2 regions of the Oribacterium sp. oral taxon 102 genome follow, and region 2 is predicted to be linked to the other one. Evidence: predicted binding sites of a transcription regulator. Region 2 holds the regulator's gene; the other holds the start of a gene.

Region 1 (11,009 bases), 870 kb from region 2:
CAGCTTATGATGGGAGCGACAGAGATCGGACAGGGCGCGGATACGGTATTCACCCAGATGGCGGCAGAAACAACGGGCATTTCGTACGAGAAGATCTACATTATTTCGACGCAGGATACCGATACGACCCCGTTCGACACCGGCGCATACGCTTCCCGGCAGACCTATGTCAGCGGCATGGCAGTGAAGAAGTGCGCCGGGGAATTCCGGCACAGGATTCTTGACTATGCGGCATATATGCTGAATCATACGATCAGCGACATTTCGAAGACGGTCTATAAGGATGTCGTGACAGAGGGAGAACGGCTGCTCCGTGCGGAGCTCGGACTCTCTATGGAGGAGCCGATCACAGAGGAAATGCTGGATCTCTCCGAGAGCTGGATCGTGAGCCGGGAGGGCAGGCAGAAGCTGTTCGGGCTCGCCGCGCTGGCAGACACGGCATTCTACTCCCTGGATCGTTCCATCCATATCACCGCGGAGGTGACGAACCACTGCAAGCAGAATACCTTCGCCTCCGGCTGCTGCTTCGCAGAGGTCGAGGTGGATATCCCGCTCGGTCTGGTAAAGATCCTGAATCTGGTGCAGGTGCATGATTCCGGCATCCTGATCAACCCGAAGACGGCGGAGGGGCAGGTACACGGCGGCATCGCGCAGAGCCTCGGCTTCGCGCTCTCGGAGGATCTGCTGGTGGATGAGAAGAGCGGTCGCGTGCTCAATGACAACCTGCTCGACTTCAAGATTCCGACCGCGATGGATGTGCCGGATATGACGGTGGAGTTCATCGAGCTCGAGGATCCGACCGGTCCCTACGGCAATAAGGCGCTCGGGGAGCCGCCTGCGATTCCGGCGGCACCTGCGATTCGAAATGCGATTCTGCAGGCGACAGGCGTACATATGAATGTCGCGCCGATGACCTCACAGAGACTGATCGAGGCATTCCGGGAAAACGGACTGCTGAAATAAGCCGGTGGCGGAAGAGAAGAGTTGAGCGGGAGAAGAGAAAGGAGCAAGCATGTTTGATTTACAATCCTTTTATGAGGCGAAGGACGCGAAGGATGCGGTGAGAGCGCTGGTGGAGAATCCGAACGCGGAGATCATCAGCGGCGGTACGGACGTTCTGATCCGGATGCGGGAGGGAAAGGATGCCGGTAGGGGGCTGGTCTCCATTAAGAATATCGAGGCGCTGAAGGGCGTGAAAATGCTTTCGAACGGAGATATCCTGATCGGCGCGGGCACGGCGTTTACGCACATTACCAATGACCCGATCATCGAGGAGCATCTCCCGATGCTGGGAGAGGCGGTCGATCAGGTGGGCGGCCCCCAGATCCGGAATATGGGGACGATTGGCGGAAATGTCTGCAACGGCGCGACCTCCGCGGATTCCGCGGCATCCGTCATGGCGCTGGAGGCAGAGGTACAGCTGCTGGGACCGGATGGGGAGAGGACGGTTCCGATCGACGAATTCTATACCGGACCCGGAAGAACCGTGCGCGATCGCTGCGAGGTCTGCACAGGGATTCTCGTTCGGAGAGAGAGCTATGAGGGCTGGTTCGGGAAGTATTTCAAATACGGCAAGCGCCGGGCGATGGAAATCGCGACGCTGGGCTGCGCGGTACGTCTCCGGCTTTCCGGAGACCGGAAGACCATAGAGGATGTGCGGCTCGCCTATGGCGTCGCTGCGCCGACGCCGATCCGCTGCCGGAGAGCGGAGGAGAGCCTCCGCGGGGCGGCGGTAGGAGACGACAGCGCAGTGGAGCGCTTTGCAGCGCTTGCACTGGAGGAGGTGAAGCCGAGAAGCTCCTGGAGAGCCTCGAAGGAGTTCCGTATCCAGCTGATCGGAGAGCTGGCGAAGAGAGGAGTCTACGAGGCGGAGCGGCTTGCCGGAGTGGAGAGCGGAGTCTGAGAGGGGGAGAAACTATGCTGAAAATTGTTCATATCAGGATTAACGGAAAGGATACGGAGCTGGCGGTCGACGACAGGGAGTCTCTGCTCGATACGCTTCGGAACCGGCTGGGGCTGACCTCGGTGAAGAAGGGCTGCGAGGTGGGAGAGTGCGGCGCCTGCACTGTCCTCGTGGACGGAGAGGCGATCGACAGCTGCATTTATCTCACGATGTGGGCGGACGGCAAGAGCGTTCTGACGACAGAGGGCCTCAAGGAGGAGAACGGAGAGCTCTCCTATATACAGAGAGCATTTGTCGAGGAGGCGGCCGTGCAGTGCGGCTTCTGTACGCCGGGACTGATCATGACGGCGGTGGAGATCGTCGGTACAGGCAAGAAATATGACCGGGAGGAGCTCCGGAAGCTGATCGCGGGGCATCTCTGTCGCTGCACGGGCTATGTGAATATCCTGAACGCGATGGAGCGAATCGTGGAGGAGACCTATAAGGCGACGCACTAGGTGCTTTGGGAGGAGAGATCTATGACAGGAAATCAGGAGGTATTCCGTTTCGTGGTGAACGGGACGGAGCGGGAATGTACAGAGGATAAGCCGCTGCTCCGCTATCTCAGGGACGATCTGAAGCTGAAGTCTGTGAAGGACGGATGCAGCGAGGGAGCCTGCGGCACCTGCACGATCATTGTCGACGGCAGAGCGACGCGCTCCTGTATCCTGACGACCAGAAAGGCGGTCGGCAAGACCATCCTTACGGTGGAGGGACTGAGCAGGGAGGAGAAGGAGGCGTTTGTATACAGCTTCGGGCGTGCCGGCTCCGTGCAGTGCGGCTTCTGCATTCCCGGCATGGTGATGGCAGGAAAGGCGCTGCTGGATCAGAATCCGAATCCGACGGAGGAGGATATCAAGAAGGCGATCCGCGGCAATATCTGCCGCTGTACCGGCTACAAGAAGATCATCGAGGGCATCGATCTCACGGCGAGGATCCTCCGCGGTGAGCTCTCTGTCAACAGCGGCTATGAGGAAGGGACGGAGGGCTATCATGTCGGCGATTCCGCCTTCCGCGTGGATGCCCGGGAGAAGGTGCTGGGCAGCGGCGAGTATGTCGACGATGTCGAGATGGAGGGCATGGTATACGGCGGTGCGGTGCGGACGGCATATCCGCGGGCACGGATCCTCAGGATCGATACGGCGGCGGCAGAGTCGCTTCCGGGCGTGCTGGCAATCCTGAAGGCAGAGGATGTACCGAGAAACAAGGTCGGGCATATTCAGCAGGACTGGGATGTCATGATTGCGGAGGGCGATATCACGAGATGCATTGGGGATGCGCTCTGTCTCGTCGTGGCGGAGAGTCCGATGATTCTGGACGCGGCGCGAAAGATGGTGAAGGTGGAGTACGAGGTGCTCGAGCCGGTGAGATGCATCGCGGAGGCGCGTGCGGAGAACGCGCCGAAGATCCACGAGAACGGCAATCTCTGCCAGCAGCGGCATGTCACGCGCGGCGACGCGAAGAAGGCGCTTGCCGAGTCGAAGTATACGGTGACGGACAGCTTCTCGACACCGTTCACGGAGCATGCGTTTATGGAGCCGGAGTGCGCGATCGCCTACCCGTACAAGGATGGGGTGAAGGTACTGACATCGGATCAGGGTGCCTATGATACCCGCAAGGAGATCGCCTACATGATGATGTGGGAGCCGGAGCGGATCGTCGTGGAAAATAAGCTGATCGGCGGCGGCTTCGGCGGGAAGGAGGACGTATCCTGCCAGCATATCGCCGTGCTGATGGCGCTGCGGGTACAGCGTCCGGTCAAGGTGAAATTCACGAGGCAGGAGTCTCTGAATTTCCATCCAAAGCGTCATGCCATGGAAGGAACCTTCACGCTGGGCTGCGATGAGAACGGGATTTTTCAGGGGCTGGACTGCGAGATCAATTTTGATACGGGAGCCTATGCTTCTCTTTGCGGACCGGTGCTGGAGCGTGCCTGTACGCATTCCGTAGGACCGTACTGCTATCAGAATACGGATATCCGCGGCTTCGGCTACTATACCAACAATCCTCCTGCCGGCGCGTTCCGCGGCTTCGGCGTCTGCCAGAGTGAGTTCGCACTGGAAATGCTGATCAACCGCCTCGCCGAGAAGGTCGGCATCAGCCCATGGGAAATCCGCTTCCGCAATGCGATCGAGCCGGGGAAGGTGCTTCCGAACGGACAGATCGCAGACCCCTCTACCGCGCTGAAGGAGTCGCTGCTTGCGCTGAAGGAGGTCTATGAGCAGCATCCGGGACATGCCGGCATCGCCTGTGCGATGAAGAACGCCGGCGTCGGCGTCGGGCTGCCGGACAAGGGGCGCGCGAAGCTGCTCGTTTCGGACGGCAGACTCGTGCTCTATGCTGCGGCATCGGATATCGGACAGGGGTGCAGGACAGTATTCCTGCAAACGCTGTCTACGGTGACGGGACTTCCGCTCTCCCTTCTTCGGCTCGGAGAGGGCGGTACGGAGACCTCGCCGGATTCCGGAACTACCTCCGGCTCCCGTCAGACGCTGATTACCGGCGAGGCGGTCAGGGGCGTCGGAGAGCTTTTCCGGAAGGATCTGGAGGAAAACGGCGGCGTGCTCGCAGCACTGGAGGGCAGGGACTACTTCTATGAGTTCTTCGATCCGACGGATAAGCTGGGGGCGGACAAGCCGTTCCCGAAGAGCCATGTCGCCTATGGCTATGCGACGAATGTCGTGATTCTCGACGACGAGGGCAGAGTGACCGACGTCTATGCCGCGCACGATGCCGGCAAGGTCGTGAACCCGATCTCGATTCAGGGACAGATCGAAGGCGGCGTGCTGATGGGGATGGGCTATGCTTTGACGGAGGACTTCCCGCTGAAGGACTGCGTGCCGCAGGCGAAGCTCGGAACGCTCGGGCTGCTCCGTGCGAACCAGATTCCGAACATTCACGCGACCTATGTGGAGCGCGAGACGCAGCTCCCCTTCGCCTATGGCGCGAAGGGTGTCGGAGAGATCTCCTCGATCCCGATCGCGCCCGCGATCGCCGGCGCATACTATGCACTGGACGGCAGGTTCCGGACGAAGCTGCCGATGGACGATACCTACTACCGTAAGCCGAAGAAGGCGTGAAATCGGCGCTTCCTAGACAACTTATACGGATTTTACCTTCCTGTTTGGGTGGATTTACACAAAAAGTGAAATCCGCCCTTTTTTTGCTTTTCTTTTCCGGCAACTTGTCGTATAGTTAGTTCCACACACTATATATAGTGTTTGATTGAGAAGATATGGCTATATTTAGCGATAGACACTAAGGAGCGGGATTTCATGGGGATTCCGGGATTTTTCGGAGAAAGCGTCCGCGGGATCGAAGAGAGGGGAAGGCAGATGGAGCAGGAGATCATCGTAAAGAGCAACGTCATTAAGCGGAACGGGCAGGAGGTGAAGTTCGACATTGAGAAGATCGCGAATGCGATCCGCAAGGCGAACAATGAGGTGAAGCCGATTCATCAGATGAACGAGTATCAGGTTCTGGGGATTGCGGACAATGTGGCGAAGCAGGTCGCCCATGTAGGACGTGCGGTCAATGTCGAGGATATTCAGGACATGGTGGAGACGGCGATCATGGAGATGCGCGGCTATGAGGTGGCGCAGAAGTATGTGCGCTACCGCTTCAAGCGTGAGATCGCGAGGAAGGCGAATACGACGGACGAGGATATCCTCTCTCTGATCGATCAGGCGAATGAGGAGCTGAAGCAGGAGAACTCCAACAAGAACCCGGTCATTAACTCCACCCAGCGCGACTATATGGCGGGCGAGGTTTCAAAGGATCTGACGAAGCGACTGCTCCTGCCGGAGGATATCGTGCGGGCGCATGAGGCGGGGATCATCCATTTCCATGATTCCGACTATTACGCGCAGAAGGAGCACAACTGCGATCTCATCAATCTGGAGGACATGCTGCAGAACGGCACGGTGATCTCGGAGACGATGATTGAGAAGCCGCACAGCTTCTTCACCGCCTGCAATGTGACGACGCAGATCGTGGCGCAGGTTGCATCAAACCAGTACGGCGGGCAGTCCTTCACGCTGGCGCATCTCGCGCCGTTTGTCGCGGTTTCCCGGGAGAAGCTCCGGAAGCAGGTGATCTCGGAGAGGGAGGACTGCGGCGAGTCGATGGACGAGGCAGTGATCTCGCGTATCGTGGAGAAGCGGCTGCTGGAGGAGATCAAGAGCGGCATCCAGACCATTCAGTACCAGCTTATTACCCTGATGACCTGTAACGGGCAGGCGCCCTTTGTGACCATGTTTATGTATCTGGACGAGGTGCCGGAGGGACAGGTCAGGGAGGATCTTGCGCTGATTATCCGGGAGGTATTGATCCAGCGGATGCAGGGCGTGAAGAATGAAAAGGGCGTATGGATCACGCCCGCCTTTCCGAAGCTGATTTACGTGCTTGATGAGGACAATATCTCTGAGGACTCGAAATATTGGAGTTTGACGGAGCTTGCCGCGAAGTGTACCGCGAAGCGGCTGGTGCCGGACTACATATCCGCGAAGAAGATGAAGGAATATAAGAACGGAGATGTCTACCCCTGCATGGGCTGTCGCTCCTTCCTGACCCCCGACAAGGTCGGACTGGGTGAGAACGGCGCGCATAAGTATTACGGACGCTTCAATCAGGGCGTGGTAACCATCAACCTCGTAGATGCCGCCTGCTCCTCCTATGGCGACATGGAGAAGTTCTGGGAGATCCTGGAGGAGCGGCTGGAGCTCTGTCACAGAGCGCTCCGCCTCCGTCACGAGAGGCTGCTCGGCACGGTTTCCGATGTGGCGCCCATCCTCTGGCAGCACGGCGCGCTGGCGCGGCTCAAGAAGGGCGAGCGGATCGACAAGCTGCTTTTCAACAATTACAGCACGATCTCTCTGGGCTATGCAGGTCTCTATGAGATGTGCGAGCGGATGCTCGGAAAGTCTCATACCAGCGAGGAGGGACGCAAGTTCGGGCTCCGGGTAATGCAGAAGCTGAACGACAAGTGCGAGGAGTGGAAGGCAGCCGAGAATATCAGCTACTCGGTTTACGGCACGCCAATGGAGTCCACCACCTACAAGTTCGCGAAGGCGCTGCAGAAGCGCTTCGGCATCATTCCGGGCGTGACGGACAAGAACTACATCACGAACAGCTATCATGTGCACGTCATGGAGAAGATCGATGCTTTCTCGAAGCTCAAATTCGAGGCGGATTTCCAGAAGCTCTCTCCGGGCGGGGCAATCAGCTATGTCGAGGTGCCGAATATGCAGAACAATATCCCGGCGGTGCTCTCGGTCATGAAATTTATCTACAATAATATTATGTACGCGGAGCTGAACACGAAGTCGGATTACTGTGCCTGCTGCGGCTATGACGGCGAGATCAAAATCATCGAGGACGATTACGGCAAGCTGATTTGGGAGTGTCCGAACTGCGGCAATCGCAATCAGGACAAGATGTCCGTAGCGCGCAGGACCTGCGGTTATATCGGCACGCAGTTCTGGAATCAGGGCAGAACGCAGGAGATCAAGGATAGAGTGCTGCATCTGTAAGAAGAGGGGCTCTGCTTGTCGGGATCCGATGGCGGGGAAGCACGAATTGAATCAGAAAGGGTATATGTCAACGGGCAGGATGCCGTGAAAGCGTGCGGAACGGCGGCGCGGCACAGGCTTTGTCCCCTTACAGGTCGGAAACGACCTGTAAGGGGACTTTTTATGTAAAAAAAACGAAAGAAGAGATACGGAAGCGAAAAAGTATGCTATTATTGGGTTAGAAAAAGCTAACCACATATCGGAGGCAGAGAATGACGGTACTGGAGGCGGAGAATCTCATAAAGGATTACCGGATGGGAGAGGTCTGTGTGCATGCCCTGAAGGGGGTGAGCCTTCAGGTGCGGGAGAGGGAGCTGATCGTGATACTGGGACCGTCGGGCTCCGGGAAGAGCACCACGATGAACATACTGGGCGGGATAGAGGCGCCCAGCAGCGGCAGTCTCCGCTACGGCGGAGAGGAGCTGGACTGGCATGATCCGGGGAAGCTCACAGCGTATCGGCGGAGGCATATCGGTTTCGTCTTTCAGTTTTATAATCTGCTGCCGGGGCTGACGGCGCTGGAAAACATCCAGCTGGCGGGAGAGCTGTCCGACGCGCCGCTCCCTGCGGAGCAGCTTCTCCAAGAGGTGGGGCTTTCCGACCGGCGGGATCACTTTCCCAGCCGTCTGTCCGGCGGAGAGCAGCAGCGGATTGCCATTGCCCGGGCGCTGTGCAAGAATCCGGATCTGCTGCTCTGTGACGAGCCCACCGGCGCGTTGGATTCCCGTACCGGTGTACAGGTGCTGCGGCTGATTCACCGCTTTTGCAGGACGTATGAGAAGCCGGTGGTATTGATCACGCATAACGCGGGAATCGCCAGGATGGCGGATCGGGTTTTTTACTTCAAGGACGGCAGGCTGGAGAGAACAGCGGTAAATGCACACCCGGTTTCGCCGGAGGGAATCGAATGGTAGGTAGGGACGATGAAGTATTACCGTAAGAGTGTGTTTCGGATGGCGCTCCGAAGCCGCGGCTCTGTAATGGGCGCCGTGCTGATCATCGGACTGGGAATCTTCGTGCTGGTCTCCATGATGGATACACTGTGGAATCTCCGCTCCCAGATCCTCCGCTTCTATCGGGAGCAGGGCATGGCGGATGTCTTCGCAGAGGTCTCCGCCATCAGCGACGTGGAGCTGGAAAGGATAAAGGAAATTCCAGGCATCGCGGAGGCATCCGGAAAGATCGGCAGGGATATCCGGATCTATGGGAAAGGCATGGAGGGGATCGTGACGGTGCATCTCCTGTCCTTCGACGATGCGGAGACACTGAACCAGCCGATACTGTCCCGGGCATTTGTATCGGATACGGATCTGTTTCTGGGAAAACGCATGGAGGAGGCGTACCACTACGCGTCCGGAACAGAGCTTCGGCTGCTCGTCGGAGGGGAAAGCAGGACATTTTATATGGCGGGAACGGTTGTGCAGCCGGATTACATCTACTCTGTGCCGCCCGGCGGCTCCATGATCCCGGATGGCAGGGTATATGATATTGCAATGATCCGGCGCAGCAGGCTGGAGGCGCTGACAGGGACACGCTCGCTGAATGAGCTGGGCTTCCGATTGCGTCCCGGTTATCGCTTCTCCGATGTCCGGATGCAGCTCACCGCTGCGCTGAAGCCCTATGGGCTGTCTTTGCTTTCGGAGCGTGCGGAGCAGACCAGCTGTCACATGGTAGAGGGAGAATTTCAGGAGCTGATCGCGACGGGGACTGTAGTGCCGCTCATCTTCATGGGGATATCCGTCTTTATGCTTTATGTGGTGCTGGAGAAGCTGATCCGACAGGAGCGGTGCAGGATCGGAACCATGAAGGCGTTTGGCATGACAGACGGGGAGCTTTTGTCGGGATATCTGCTGGAGGGGCTGCTGATCGGACTTTCCGGCGCGGTGCTTGGAGGTCTCCTCGCGGGCGGCTTCGGGCGCTATATGTTTGCCCTGTACTGCGATTATTTCAATCTGCCGGATACACAGTATCACGACTATCTGTATTCACGGCTTTTCGGCATCGGGATCGCCGTTTTCACGGCGACGCTGGCAGTTCTTGCGGGAATCCGGGAGATTCTCTGCATCACGCCCGCCATGGCGATGCGGCCGAAGAGTCCGGATCGGATCCGGGAGCTGCGGCTTCCGGACTGGGCAGAACGGAGGCTGTCTTTCCTGTCACGGCTTGCGATCCGGTCTATGGGACGGAACCTCCTCCGTTCTGTGCTCATCATCCTCGCGGCGGCGTTTCCCTTCGCTATGGCGTCGGTGCTGTTCTCTTTTCGGGGAATCGTGCGGAATATGCTCTCGGATGAATTTAACAGGACGGAGATTTATGATCTGCAGCTCGAGCTGGATCATTGCACCTCTCCGATCACGCTTCGGAATACCGGAAGAGAGCTGCGGGGCGTTTCCCGGTCGGAGGCGGTCTTTCAGGCGCCGGTGCTGCTGGAAAAGGGCGCGGTGTCCGAGTACAGTGTGCTGACAGGACTGAATGACGGAGAGGCGCTCTGGCGGATACTGGATCGGGACGGACATTTCCACGCTCCGCCGCAGGACGGCGTCATTCTGAATCGGAAAACTGCGGATAAGCTGCATGTGGAGAGAGGAGACGAGATCTATGCGACGCTGCCGGGGCACAGTGTACGGTCCCGTGCCGTAAGGGTGACGGACATCGTGCAGGAGCCGCTCGGAGACGGAGAATATGTTGCGCTTCCCGCCTTTCCGGAGGTGCTGGGAATCCCGCCTGTGGCGAACAAGCTTCTTCTGAAGGCGGAGAAGGGAGAACTCTCGCTGCTCAGGAGAGAGACGGAGAAGGCAAGCCGTCTCCGCTTCCTCGTGGATATGCAGAGGGCGGAGGGGAGCTATTCTTCCATGATGGGCTCCATGTATATTATGATGGATGCCTTCGCACTGATGGCTTTCGCGGCGGGCGCCATTCTGATCCTGAATATTTCTGCGATCAGCCTTCGGGAAAGGATGAATGAGATCGTGACACTTCGTATCATGGGGGCGACCCGCGGGGAGATCTCCCGTATGCTCCTCATGGAGCTGATCGCGCTGACGCTGGCGGGTATCCTGCTGGGCATCCCCGGGAACTGGGGGCTTCGGAGGCTCCTGGAGACGGTCATGATCTCGGACAGCTATGATATCCGGCTGCCGATGGATGGGGGCGCCTGCATGGCGGCGCTGCTGTTCTGCCTCCTGATGGCGCTGTATGCCTGGCATCGGGAGACGCATCTGCTGGACAGCATGCAGCTTACGGATGCATTGAAGGAACGGGAGTAGCAGCGAGGCTGCACAGGAGCGGATCGAAGAAAACCGGCGGGGTACTGCGGGAAAGGAGAGGCAATGAAGGAAAGGCTGCAGAGATGCTTCCGGAGGGCAGGGAGAAAGGGCGTGTCGGCACTGGCAGTGCTGCTTCTGCTGCTTCTTGTCATGGGGATGCATGCGCTCCGGGGACGGGGCGTGGAGACGGCGGCGGTCGTCCGGCAGGATGTGAGGAGCTGCTATACGGAG
Region 2 (11,009 bases):
TCAGAATGAGCTCCGGTCGGAGCTCGCGGAGCCTTTCCATGAGCTGTCGGTTTCCCTCCCCGAACTCTGCCTCATGCAGGTCGGAAAGAAAAACGAGCCGCCGCGGCGTGCTTAGTTTTTCGGAGAAAAAACGGTAATATTCCGTTTTCAGTTGTTTTCTTTCATAATCAGACCTCTTTTTCAGCAGAAACACTACCGACAGAATTAAAAATACGGCTATCCTATACATTCATTTATCCTTTACATTCCGCGCCGGATATTGTTATGATATTATCAATGATTTCAGCATTGCTTACACAAAATCCCGGGATGAGCGCTGTATTTTTAGTTATTTTTCTATTTTTCTGTCTATTTTTTCAAGGAAAGGTATTCTCATGATCAGCTATTCCCCCTTCTGGCAGCAGCTTCAGGAGCTGCACATCTCCCAGTATTCTCTGATTCACCATCACAATATCTCACCCAGTCAGCTGAACCGGCTGAAGCAGAATCAGCCGGTCTCCACGGAAACGATCAGCCTGCTGTGCAGCATTCTGAAATGCGAGGTTTCGGACGTAATGCAGTTCATCGCACCCTGATCCCTCCCGCGAAACAGAAAACCGACAGTTACTTCCCTGCCGGCTGTCCCTTCTCTCGATGCAATCCTGTATTTCCGCGAAGCGCGCCCGCTCTTCGCTGCGAAAGGCTTCTGCCTCCGAGCTATGTGTACCGTTCACTCCCGAAAATCGCCGCGATCCGAAGCGCAGCTCAGGCATCAGCGATCCCACTCTCTACAGCCGCTTCTGCCGGCAGCGCTTCTGCCTCCTTCTTTACCTCTTCGAAGATCTGCATGAATTCCCTTCCGGTGATTGTCTCCTTTTCAATCAGAAATGCCGCGATCCGATCGAGCGCATTTCGATTCTCTACGAGGATCCGCTTCGCCTCCTCATAGCACTCTTTCAGAATCCGCATGACCTCACGATCCACCTCGGTCGCAGTATCGTCGCCGCAGTTCATCACCGTCCCCTTCGAAAGGTAGAGACTCTCTTCGGTCGCCAGCCCCATCAGACCGAACTTCTCCGACATCCCGTACTGCGTCACCATCGCTCTCGCGATTCTCGTCGCCTTCTCAATATCATTGGAGGCGCCTGTTGTCACCGTGTCAAAGACCAGCTCCTCCGCGGCACGCCCTGCGAGGAAGCCGACCAGCATGGCATGAAGCTCCGCCTTGGTATTCAGGAACTTCTCCTCCTCCGGCACCTGCATGACATAACCGAGCGCACCCATGGTTCTCGGTACGATCGTAATCTTCTGTACCGGCTCTGCGTCCTTCTGTACCGCCGATACCAGCGCATGCCCGACCTCATGGTAGGAGACGATCTTCCTCTCCTGCTTCGACATGATCCGATCCTTCTTCTCCTTGCCGACCAGCACGACCTCGACCGCCTCGAAAATATCCTCCTGATTCACCTTCGCCCGTCCATGCTTGACCGCAGTGATCGCCGCTTCATTCATCATGTTCGCGAGATCCGCACCGACCGCGCCGCTGGTTGCCAGCGCGATCTCCTCAAAGTCTACGGAATCGTCCAGCTGTACGTCCTTCGCGTGAACCTTCAGGATATTGACACGTCCCCGAAGATCCGGCTTCTCCACGATGATGCGGCGGTCGAAGCGTCCCGGGCGGAGCAGCGCCGCGTCCAGTATCTCCGGACGGTTCGTCGCCCCCATTACCATGATGCCCTTGCCCGCGTCGAAGCCGTCCATCTCGGACAGAAGCTGGTTCAGTGTCTGCTCTCTCTCGTCATTTCCGCCGTAGCGGGTATCTCGCGTCTTGCCGATCGCGTCGATCTCGTCAATGAAGACAATGCAGGGTGCGTTCTGCGCCGCCTGCCGGAATAGATCGCGGACTCTGCTGGCGCCGACACCGACAAACATCTCTACAAAGTCGGAGCCGGTGAGCGAATAAAAGGGAACCTGCGCTTCTCCCGCGACTGCCTTCGCCAGCAGGGTCTTACCGGTACCCGGCGGTCCCACCAGGAGCGCTCCCTTCGGCAGCTTCGCCCCGATGGCGGTATAACGGCTCGGATTATGCAGGAAGTCCACGATCTCCACGAGACTCTCCTTCGCCTCGTCCTCCCCCGCCACATCCTTGAAGCTGACGCCCGTCTCCCGCTGCATATACATCTTCGCATTGGATCTGCCGACACCCATCATTCCGCCGCCGTTTCCGCCCATGCGCCGCATCATCAGATTCATAACCAGAAAAATCGCGATGCAGGGCAGGACGACCCCGAGCAGCATTTCCAGAATATAGCCGGAATTGTCCGGCTTCTTTTTCAGAATCTCGATGTGGTGGCTGTAGAGACGCTCCACCAGCGCCGCCGCGTCCGCATTAACCGGAACCACTGTGAGGAAGCCGGTTCCTGCCGTCCAGCCCTCCGGGAGACTGCCGGGATCTGCCGATTCTCTCAGCGATGCGCTGTCCTTCGGATAGACTGTGATCTGATTATCCGCCCACTCGACACGGCTGATCTCATCCTTCTCCACCATCGTGAGGAAGCTGCTGTAGCTGATCTCTGTCGGCACAACGCGCCCAAAATACTGCCGCACCATGGAGTAAATAAAGAAGCTCAGCGTTACCGCGATAAGCAGTATCAAAAAGGTCTGCCCGGAAGGGCGGTTCCCGCCGTTTCCGCGCATCTCATTCTTATCCATTTTTTCTCCTCCGCCTCTCCGATTTCTACTGCAAAGTAACCGTTCAGGTAAGCCGTTCGCAATGTTACCATTATACGAACTGGCAGGGCATAAATCAAGCTGCGCCGTCTTGTATTCACGCCCTGTTCCTGCTAGAATTTGTAACAGTTCAGATAAGCAGAGCTTTATGAAAGATAGAACCATGGAAAGCAGGAGAGAGCAATGGATCGACAGCATCTTTTTTTAATCGGCTTCATGGGCGTCGGCAAGAGCACCGTCGCGCGTGTCCTCTGCGAACGGCTCGGACTTCCTCTGATCGAAACAGATGCGCGGATTGAAGCAGCGCAGGGAATGACGATTACGGAGCTCTTCCGACGCTCCGGCGAAGCCTGCTTCCGCGATCTGGAAACCGCGCTGCTTCAGGATCTCTCCCGCGAAGCGCCCGCCGTGGTTTCCTGCGGGGGCGGCATTGTCCTTCGTCCCGGGAATGTCCGGCGAATGAAGGAGAGCGGCAGCATCCTCCTGCTCACTGCCTCTCCGGAGCACATACTCCGGAGAGTCTCCGGAAATACCACCCGTCCGATCCTGAACGGCAATATGAATCTCGACCACATCCGCGCGCTGATGGAACGTCGGATGCCCGCCTATCTGGCAGCGGCAGATCTCCGCATCTCTACTGACGGAAAACCGGTAGCGGAAATCGTTTCGGAAATTCTTTCAGCACTTTCTCCCTTGTAAAACCCATCCTTCTTCCCATATACTGTGTATAAGCTCCTGTGCAATGTCGGAGCACAGGCCATGCTTGCATAGGCGTATGCTCCGACATTGCACAGGGCAGCAGGTATGCGGCAGGAGGAAAGGATATGACGAGTCGGGAACTTTTGTATGTGAAAACCGTGGCGGACGAAAAGAATATCTCGAAGGCGGCGAAGCGTCTCTTCGTCGCGCAGCCCTCCCTCTCCCAATCCATACAGCGAATCGAAGACAGCATCGGCAGCAAAATCTTCATCCGCGGCACGAATGGGCTGAAGCTCACACAAGCGGGCGAAAAATACTATCAGATGGCATGTCAGGTTTTGAAGATCTACGGGGACTTCGAGGCGGAGATCACCGACATCAATGATCTCCGCGCCGGACACATCTACTTCGGCATCACCAACCACCTCGGCGCCATCATTCTGCCGGGTATCCTCCCCGCCTTTTATGAACGCTGCCCGAATATCTCCGTCGAAATCTTCGAGGGCTCGACTACCCCGCAGGAAAACAAGCTGATTGCCGGAGATCTGGACTTCTCGATCATGCATGCGCCCGCCTCGGAGGCGGAGGCAAATCCTTCCCTGCACTACGAGATCCTCGCAGATCATCCCTTCGTGCTCGCGCTCTCCCGGCAGAATCCTCTGGTTCACCGCGCCGTGCCTAAGGAGGGCTATGAGCATCCGGTGCTGGATCTCGAGCTGCTGCGGGATCAGCCGCTCCTGACATTGACGAAGGAGCAGCGCATCCGCCATATCACGGACTCTGTTCTGAAAAAGGCAGGGATCGCCCCGCATATCCGCCTGATGTCCCGAAACTATATGACGCTGGAGCGCCTCGCCGCCCTCGATCTCGGCTATGCGATGCTTCCGGGCGATTATGTCAGCATCAACCGCTACAACAATCCTCCGGTCTTCCTATCCATCGACAGGAAATACGGCGCGTACTGGAGTCTCTGCATCGCCACTCTGAAAAACAGCTATCTTTCCCGTGCCGATACCTTCCTGCTGGAAATCCTGCGCAAAAGCTTTTCCGGCAGCACAATGCTGAAAAAGGTCTGAGGCTTCACGCTCAGTCCTTTGGTTTCATATAGAATCTTCCGGCGATCTCCGTCGAGCGGATCAGATTGATGAAGGCGTGGGGGTCGATCTCCCGAATTCGCATCATGACCCGCTTCGTGTCTGAGGCAGAAATCACGGAATAAACCATATCATGCTCGATGTGCGCATGAGAGCCCTCCGCCTTGATGATCGAGGCTCCGTGATGGCAGACCGCATGGATCGCGTCGGAGATTTCCTGCGCGCTGTCCGTAATGATAATCAGGGTCTGTCTCTGATAGTTCCGGTAGAGCATTTGCAGTGTTTGCGTCGATACATACTGAAAAACGATGGAGTACAGCGCCTTGTCCCAGCCGAAGAGCAGACCTGCCGTCACGAGGATCACGACATTGAAGCCCAGTATCAGATTCCATGTCTCGACGCCCTTCTTCTGCGAGAGATAGATCGCGATGAAGTCCGTCCCGCCGGAGGTCGCATCCACGGAAAGGCAGAGACTGATCGCCACGCCGTTCATGATTCCCCCGAAGATCGAGATCAGCAGCGTATCATAGGTAAGAGCATGATCCGGCAGGACGTCAATGAAGATGCCGCTCAGCAGGATCACCACCAAAGAGTACAGCGTGAACTTCTTCCCGATATAGCGGAAGCCGATCCAGACCGGAATCAGATTCAGGCTCACATTCACCAGCGTGTAGGGAAGCTCAAACGGCAGATAGAGCTGGCTGATCCGCTGAAGCAGCACCGTGAGTCCGGTCACACCGCCCGGATACAGTCCGCCGGTGCGCACAAAGGCTTTGATATTCAACGCCATTGTCATCGCAGCGAGTATGACGACAAGCAGACGCTTCCCATCCTCTTTCCATGCAAATTTCATATTCTATATCCCTGCCGAAACGGCATTCCTCCCCTGTTCTCTTCCAATATCCGGAGCATCTCCGCGCCTTCCCCGAGGGAGAGCTGTCCGGGCGCAGAGCCCGCCCCGACTGCCATGAAGCTGTAGTCCGAGCCGGAGAGCATTCCGGCGAGCCTCGATACAGAGCCGAGCCGTCCCATCGACATGGCAATATACTCATGCCGATTCCGATCTGCCTCGCGAAACCTTCTCATCTCCAGCATCAGCCGGAGCACATCCTCCTCACATTCCGGCATATACGCCGCCTTCAGGATATCCGCACCGCTCTCCCGAAGCTCTGTAAAGATATTTCGAAGTACCTCGTCCTCCGGTGTTCTCGCGAAATCATGGTAGGATGCGATGCTCCGCACGTTCCTATCTCGCGCTTCCGAAAGGATATGCGCCGTGCTGCTGCGGTCTGCCGCCGAGGGACGCCCCTCCGCATACCCCTCTCTCCGCAGCTCCACATCCACCATATCGATGCAGCCGCTCCGAATAGCGAGAAGATTGCAGTTCTCATACTCTCCGTCCGCAGGAAAAGCGCCGCCCTGCGCTGCGGTACGGATCGTAAACAGCAGCAGCTTCCCCGGAAGCCGTATCCGCAGTCCGGAAAGCACCGGCAGCAGCCGCGCTGCGGGAAGCTCCGATGCGAGATCATAGCGAAGCTCCACGACGGAAACCTCCGGAAAGGCGCGCTCCGCCGCGATCGCCTCCGCCTGCCGATAGATCTCCGTCTCCTCTCTCCCTGTGATCGCCACACAGATCTTCACAGCCATACCGCTGTCCTTTCTCATAAAAGGGGGCGCGCTCCCCCTGTCTTCTCCTGCCGCAGCCGCTTCCGCCGATACGCGGCAAGGATCGGACGCTCCAATATCCGCTTCAGCCGGATCTGCAGCAGCTTCTCCGCGCCGATGGGCCGAACCAGTACGCTGTGGATCCCCGCCCGCTTCGCGCCCCAGATATCCGTGAAAAGCTGATCTCCGAAGAAGAGCAGCTCGCTCCGATCCAGCCCCAGCAGCTCCGCCGCCCGAAGATATGCCCATGCCGAGGGCTTATGCGCATCGCAGAGGAAGAAGTCCGCCTCGGTCTGCTTCGCGAAGCTCTGCACCCGCTCCCGATGATTATTGGAGATCAGGCAGACCCGCCAGCCGATCTCATGCAGCCGGGTAAAGAGTGATCTCGCCTCTTCATTCGCTCCTGCGTCATGGAGCACCAATGTATTGTCTATGTCATACAGAGCGGCGCGGTAGCCCTCCCGGTACAGTCTCTCATAGTCCGCTTCATAGACCGAGCAGATCTCATCATCCGGATACAGCCAGGAAAGCATCACCCCTCCTCCGTCTGCATTTCCCGTCCGCGGAGCAGCTTCCCGATTTCCTCTACGAAGGTATTGATATCCTTGAACTCCCTGTAGACCGAAGCAAAGCGCACGTATGCCACCTGATCCACCTCCTTCAGCTTCTCCATAACCAGCTCGCCGATTACCTCTGTGCTGAGCTCATTCTCCCCGGAAGCAAAAAGCGCATTCTCGACCTCATCCACCATTCGCGTGATCGTATCCCGCGGAACCGGACGCTTGTGGCAGGAGCGAATGATGCCCGCCTCGATCTTGCTGCGATCGTAGGGGACTCTGCTTTGATCCTTCTTTACAATCAGGATCGGCGTGGTTTCCAGCTTCTCAAAGGTCGTAAAGCGTTTCCCGCAGCTCTCGCACTGCCGTCTCCTGCGGATCGCCGTATTGTCGTCGGCGGGTCTGGAGTCGATGACCCGGGTATCCTCTGCATTGCAATATGGGCATTTCATGACTTCGCACTCCTATCCTCGCTATAAGCGCTCAGGAAAAAGATGGTTTCCGCCGCCGTGATATACGGTACAAGGAAGAGCATTCCCAGCCCCAGCGTGACGGCACTCAGCAGATACCATGGGAAAAAGGAGAGGATCAGCAGCAGATAGCGTCCCTTCCTCCTCTCTATCGTATGAAAGGACAAAAGCAAGCTCTCCACCGCACTACGATTCGGATCGTCCGCGGCGAATATGGGAGCGCCCGCAAAGAAAAGCTGAAGCAGGAAGCTGATCGCATTCGTGATCCACCGCACGATCGTCGTATTGGCAGCATTCAGCCCATACACATACATGCAGAGGAACAGCGGTGCAGAAATCACGAGACTCATCAGACCGAGCAGCAGTTCTACCCAGAAAAAGCTCCAGAACTGCCTTCCATTTCGGAAGCCCCTGAAAATATCCGACGCTGACACGCGTCTCCCCCTCACCATATCCAGATACATCCTCTGCATCCCCAGCGCAAGTCCTGTCGCGATGAGGTAATACAGCAGGAAAAGGAGTGCGACGAGTATCCCGACAGAAACTCTGAGCAGCATGCCGTCCCGCTCGCTCAGCATGCCGCCGAAGCGTCCGACCGCTGCTGCGCCGCCTGCGAACGCCGCCACAGGAAACGCAATGAAAAGCAGCGCAGCGAGCAGCAGAAGGAAGAAGCTTCCGATCATGCTCCCCCAGTTGCCGCGCAGCTGCTGCCGTGCAAAGCTCTTTATCTCCCGATTCGTCATCATATCGTTCACCTCCGCTCTCTGTACCGCCCTATTTTATCATACCCGAAGAGAGATTACAAAGAGGATTCCGGGGAGGCAATCACAGGGCAGAGCGGAAAAAGCGCCCGACAGAAATCTGTCAGACGCCTTCCGGAAATGCAGTGAAAAAAGAAACATATCACGACCTCCCTAGAGGTATTTTTCGAAGAACGCAGTGGCAGCCTGTATTCTTTCATGGTTGCCATCCGCATGTTCAATACCGGGAATTCTTCGCATTTCTACCCTTTTTATGCCGTTTTCCTCGAAATTTCTCCGAAGACTCTCCATCCTCGCAACACGATTCGTCCCATAGGGCGATTCTCCGATGAATTTGGTATCCAGCTCTCCTACCGTGATCTGTACAGGTACATTTCTCACTGCCGTTATATCCAGTTCCTTGTCAAAGACCTCTCTGAAATTTCTGACTCCCCAGAAATAGTCCTCTGAAAAATTCAGGAACGTAGGTCTTCCGGGCGCGCCGATGGAAACCGCCTCCAAGCGCGCAGGGTGAACCAGCAGAAATCGATTGGCGAATTGACCGCCGCCGGAATGTCCGAACAGAAGGAATTTATCCGTCTGAATCCCGGGATAGCGTTCTGCCATCTCGTCAAGCATCGAAAGCAGGATCTGATCATAGCGTATTCCGCCGGCAGAAAGGAGCTTATAGCTGTTGAAATCCGCTCTTTCGATCATCCCGCTTGGGAAAAGCGGTGCAAGAATCGCAACATGGCACCTGTCTGCCCAACTGCGCGCCTCTGCGATATAATCCTCTATTGCACAGCCGGTTCCATGGATGAGCACCATGAGACGCAGCCTACAGCCGGCTTCTTCCCGATAATAGTCCGGCACATGCACCCGGTAGCAAAATCTGGGATCTGCGGCGCAGGCCCAAAGCATATTCAGCTCTGCATTTCCGAATAAGTTTTTTTCCGTCTCAGACGTCAGATTTTTATCCAGCTCCCCCATTGTTTCTCTCCTGTCCTTTCAATGTCTCAGCCGTCCTGTTAAAGGAATTTTCCGAAGAAAAAGCTTGCGACTACAAGCATAATCGCGCCGCCGATTCTGGACGAGATCTGCGCGTAGGACATAAGCTCCATACGATGCGCCGCGCCGAGACATTGTACATCTCCCGACCCGCCCCCGTTCGCCATGCATAAGCCTGCTGTCAGCATTCCCTCCACCGGGTAGAAACGGAATATGCTTCCTGCAAGATACGTTCCAAGCATGGCGCCGACGACCGTAGCGACGATAACCAGCAGATTCGCCAGGTTGGTAAATACTCTCGCATAATCGCTGAGATCTGTACCGATCCCAACCGTAATCATCAGCGGAAACGACATATACTTCACAAAAAACTGCTGCATTCCCCTTGCGCCCGCCTTTACATTCCCGGGAAGAATGTCGGCAGCATTGAGAATAGCAGCCAGAATGACCATAAAGGCGAATTTATGGATGGTAAAGCCAAGATTCATGTGATGATTGATGAGAGAAATATGTCCGGCATAGAGATCTGCCGCACAGTAGCAAACCAAGGCGAGCGCCATGCCTGTCGCGTAATCCATAAACGCCGGTTTACTGTCCTGCTGCGCCGCACTCAGGTTTTCCACCCCCTTCATCAGTTGTCCATTTCCGGTTAAGGATGGACGCAGCTCGCCGACCCTGTTCAGTACCGCACTCATGAAAACCGCCACCAGATTTCCGAGTGAAATGACAGCAAATGCCGTAGCATACCAAGCGTCGCCGTCGCCGCCGGTCGCTGCCGCCCACATCCGGCTCATCGGCTGAATACCCGCCCCATTTCCTCCTCCCATGATCGGAATTGCATAGGTGGTGATCGCGTGGATCGCGCCGATTCCCGTAACGGCGCCGATGAGTCCGGCTAAGCCAAGCGCACATACAACGCCGCCGATAATCGTGGGAATATACCCGACGAAGGATTTCAGCAGAACCCCTCTGTCCAGAGAAAGCACAGAGCCGGTAATCAGCATACAGATGTATAGATCCAAAAAACCGGTTTTTCCATTAAAAGCGCTGAGCGCCTCCTTCGTATCCGGCCCGATCAGAGAAAAGGTATTCATGGCTCCTGCCACAAGGCAGGTAAAAAGCATGCCGCCGCCAAACCACGCATTCCATATCGGAATTCTGTTTCCGATCCAGCCCAGGAGCGTTCCGACGATCATTGCAAAGGCAAGGGCTCCGATCATGTTTCCGGGCAGCCAGTCCATTACGCCCAAAATAAACATGATTATCGTGAGAGCGGCATAAAGCCAAACAGGAAAGCCAAGTATCTTCGTTTCTTTTAATGTGCTCATATCGCCTCCTCCAATTTAATTCTCCGAGATCAATAAATTGAATTCAGCCTGCCGGCAAGCAGATTCTATGCCTGCATTATACAATTCGCATATATTTAATGCAAATTTTCACGTCATCTTGTTGATTCTGTTTTCATCATTGCCTTATAACCGTTTGGAATGCTCTTTCGTCAATATTGGGCATTTATACAGACTCCGGATCATTTTTACACAATACTGATACAAATCGTTATAGCACGATAACAAAATAGCAATATCCCCGCTGCGGTCTGCCTGCTTTCTCATCCCGTCTATGCATCCTGCCGGATGGATCTGCCGATCATATAGTCCCAATACCGCTGCGCACTGTCGGATAATACGAGCTCCCGATTCCGGGCGATGACGATATAACGGTGCAGTCCGCCCCGTACCGTCATGCAGACATTGTCCGGATGACGGTCGAGATGTACCGTCGTGGTGGGAACGAGCACCACACCGCCGCCGCTGCTCGCTACCGTATATCGCGTATCTACATAATCGATCCTCTGCGGATGTCTGGGAACGATATTATATTTCTTTAAAAATGCATTTTCTGCATAATATAAGCTGTGATTTTCCGTCGATAATATAAACCGGACGCCTGCGTCCCGCAGCTCCGCTGGATCTATGATCAGAGGGTTATCGATCGCGTTGTCTCTGATATCCTTCCCCTGCAGGCAGGGATTGTCTCTGTTGGTAATGAGCAGGAGCGTATCCTCCG

The links. The regulator NrdR, encoded in region 2, represses ribonucleotide reductase genes. The targets are predictions, from matches to a motif close to CACAANATNTTGTG.
Region 1: a site for NrdR is predicted at 5,149-5,162, ahead of nrdD (anaerobic ribonucleoside-triphosphate reductase). Genes of this name have one in related genera too.

The regions. Positions count from the first base shown of each region.
Region 1 is NZ_JABXYT010000001.1:928,574-939,582, forward strand. Features, by position in the region: gene xdhA (xanthine dehydrogenase subunit XdhA) at 1-963, shown strand, start outside; gene xdhB (xanthine dehydrogenase subunit XdhB) at 1,013-1,903, shown strand; gene xdhC (xanthine dehydrogenase subunit XdhC) at 1,918-2,400, shown strand; gene xdh (selenium-dependent xanthine dehydrogenase) at 2,422-5,022, shown strand; gene nrdD (anaerobic ribonucleoside-triphosphate reductase) at 5,278-7,473, shown strand; gene HW273_RS04295 (ABC transporter ATP-binding protein) at 7,725-8,426, shown strand; gene HW273_RS04300 (ABC transporter permease) at 8,436-10,778, shown strand; gene HW273_RS04305 (HlyD family secretion protein) at 10,842-11,009, shown strand, end outside.
Region 2 is NZ_JABXYT010000001.1:1,796,240-1,807,248, forward strand. Features, by position in the region: gene HW273_RS08135 (metallophosphoesterase) at 1-229, opposite strand, end outside; gene HW273_RS08140 (helix-turn-helix domain-containing protein) at 375-575, shown strand; gene ftsH (ATP-dependent zinc metalloprotease FtsH) at 745-2,691, opposite strand; gene HW273_RS08150 (shikimate kinase) at 2,893-3,408, shown strand; gene HW273_RS08155 (LysR family transcriptional regulator) at 3,534-4,484, shown strand; gene HW273_RS08160 (YitT family protein) at 4,495-5,355, opposite strand; gene aroD (type I 3-dehydroquinate dehydratase) at 5,352-6,167, opposite strand; gene HW273_RS08170 (YqeG family HAD IIIA-type phosphatase) at 6,164-6,700, opposite strand; gene nrdR (transcriptional regulator NrdR) at 6,700-7,176, opposite strand; gene HW273_RS08180 (DUF975 family protein) at 7,173-7,940, opposite strand; gene HW273_RS08185 (alpha/beta hydrolase family protein) at 8,109-8,924, opposite strand; gene HW273_RS08190 (2-hydroxycarboxylate transporter family protein) at 8,963-10,270, opposite strand; gene HW273_RS08195 (LysR family transcriptional regulator) at 10,561-11,009, opposite strand, start outside.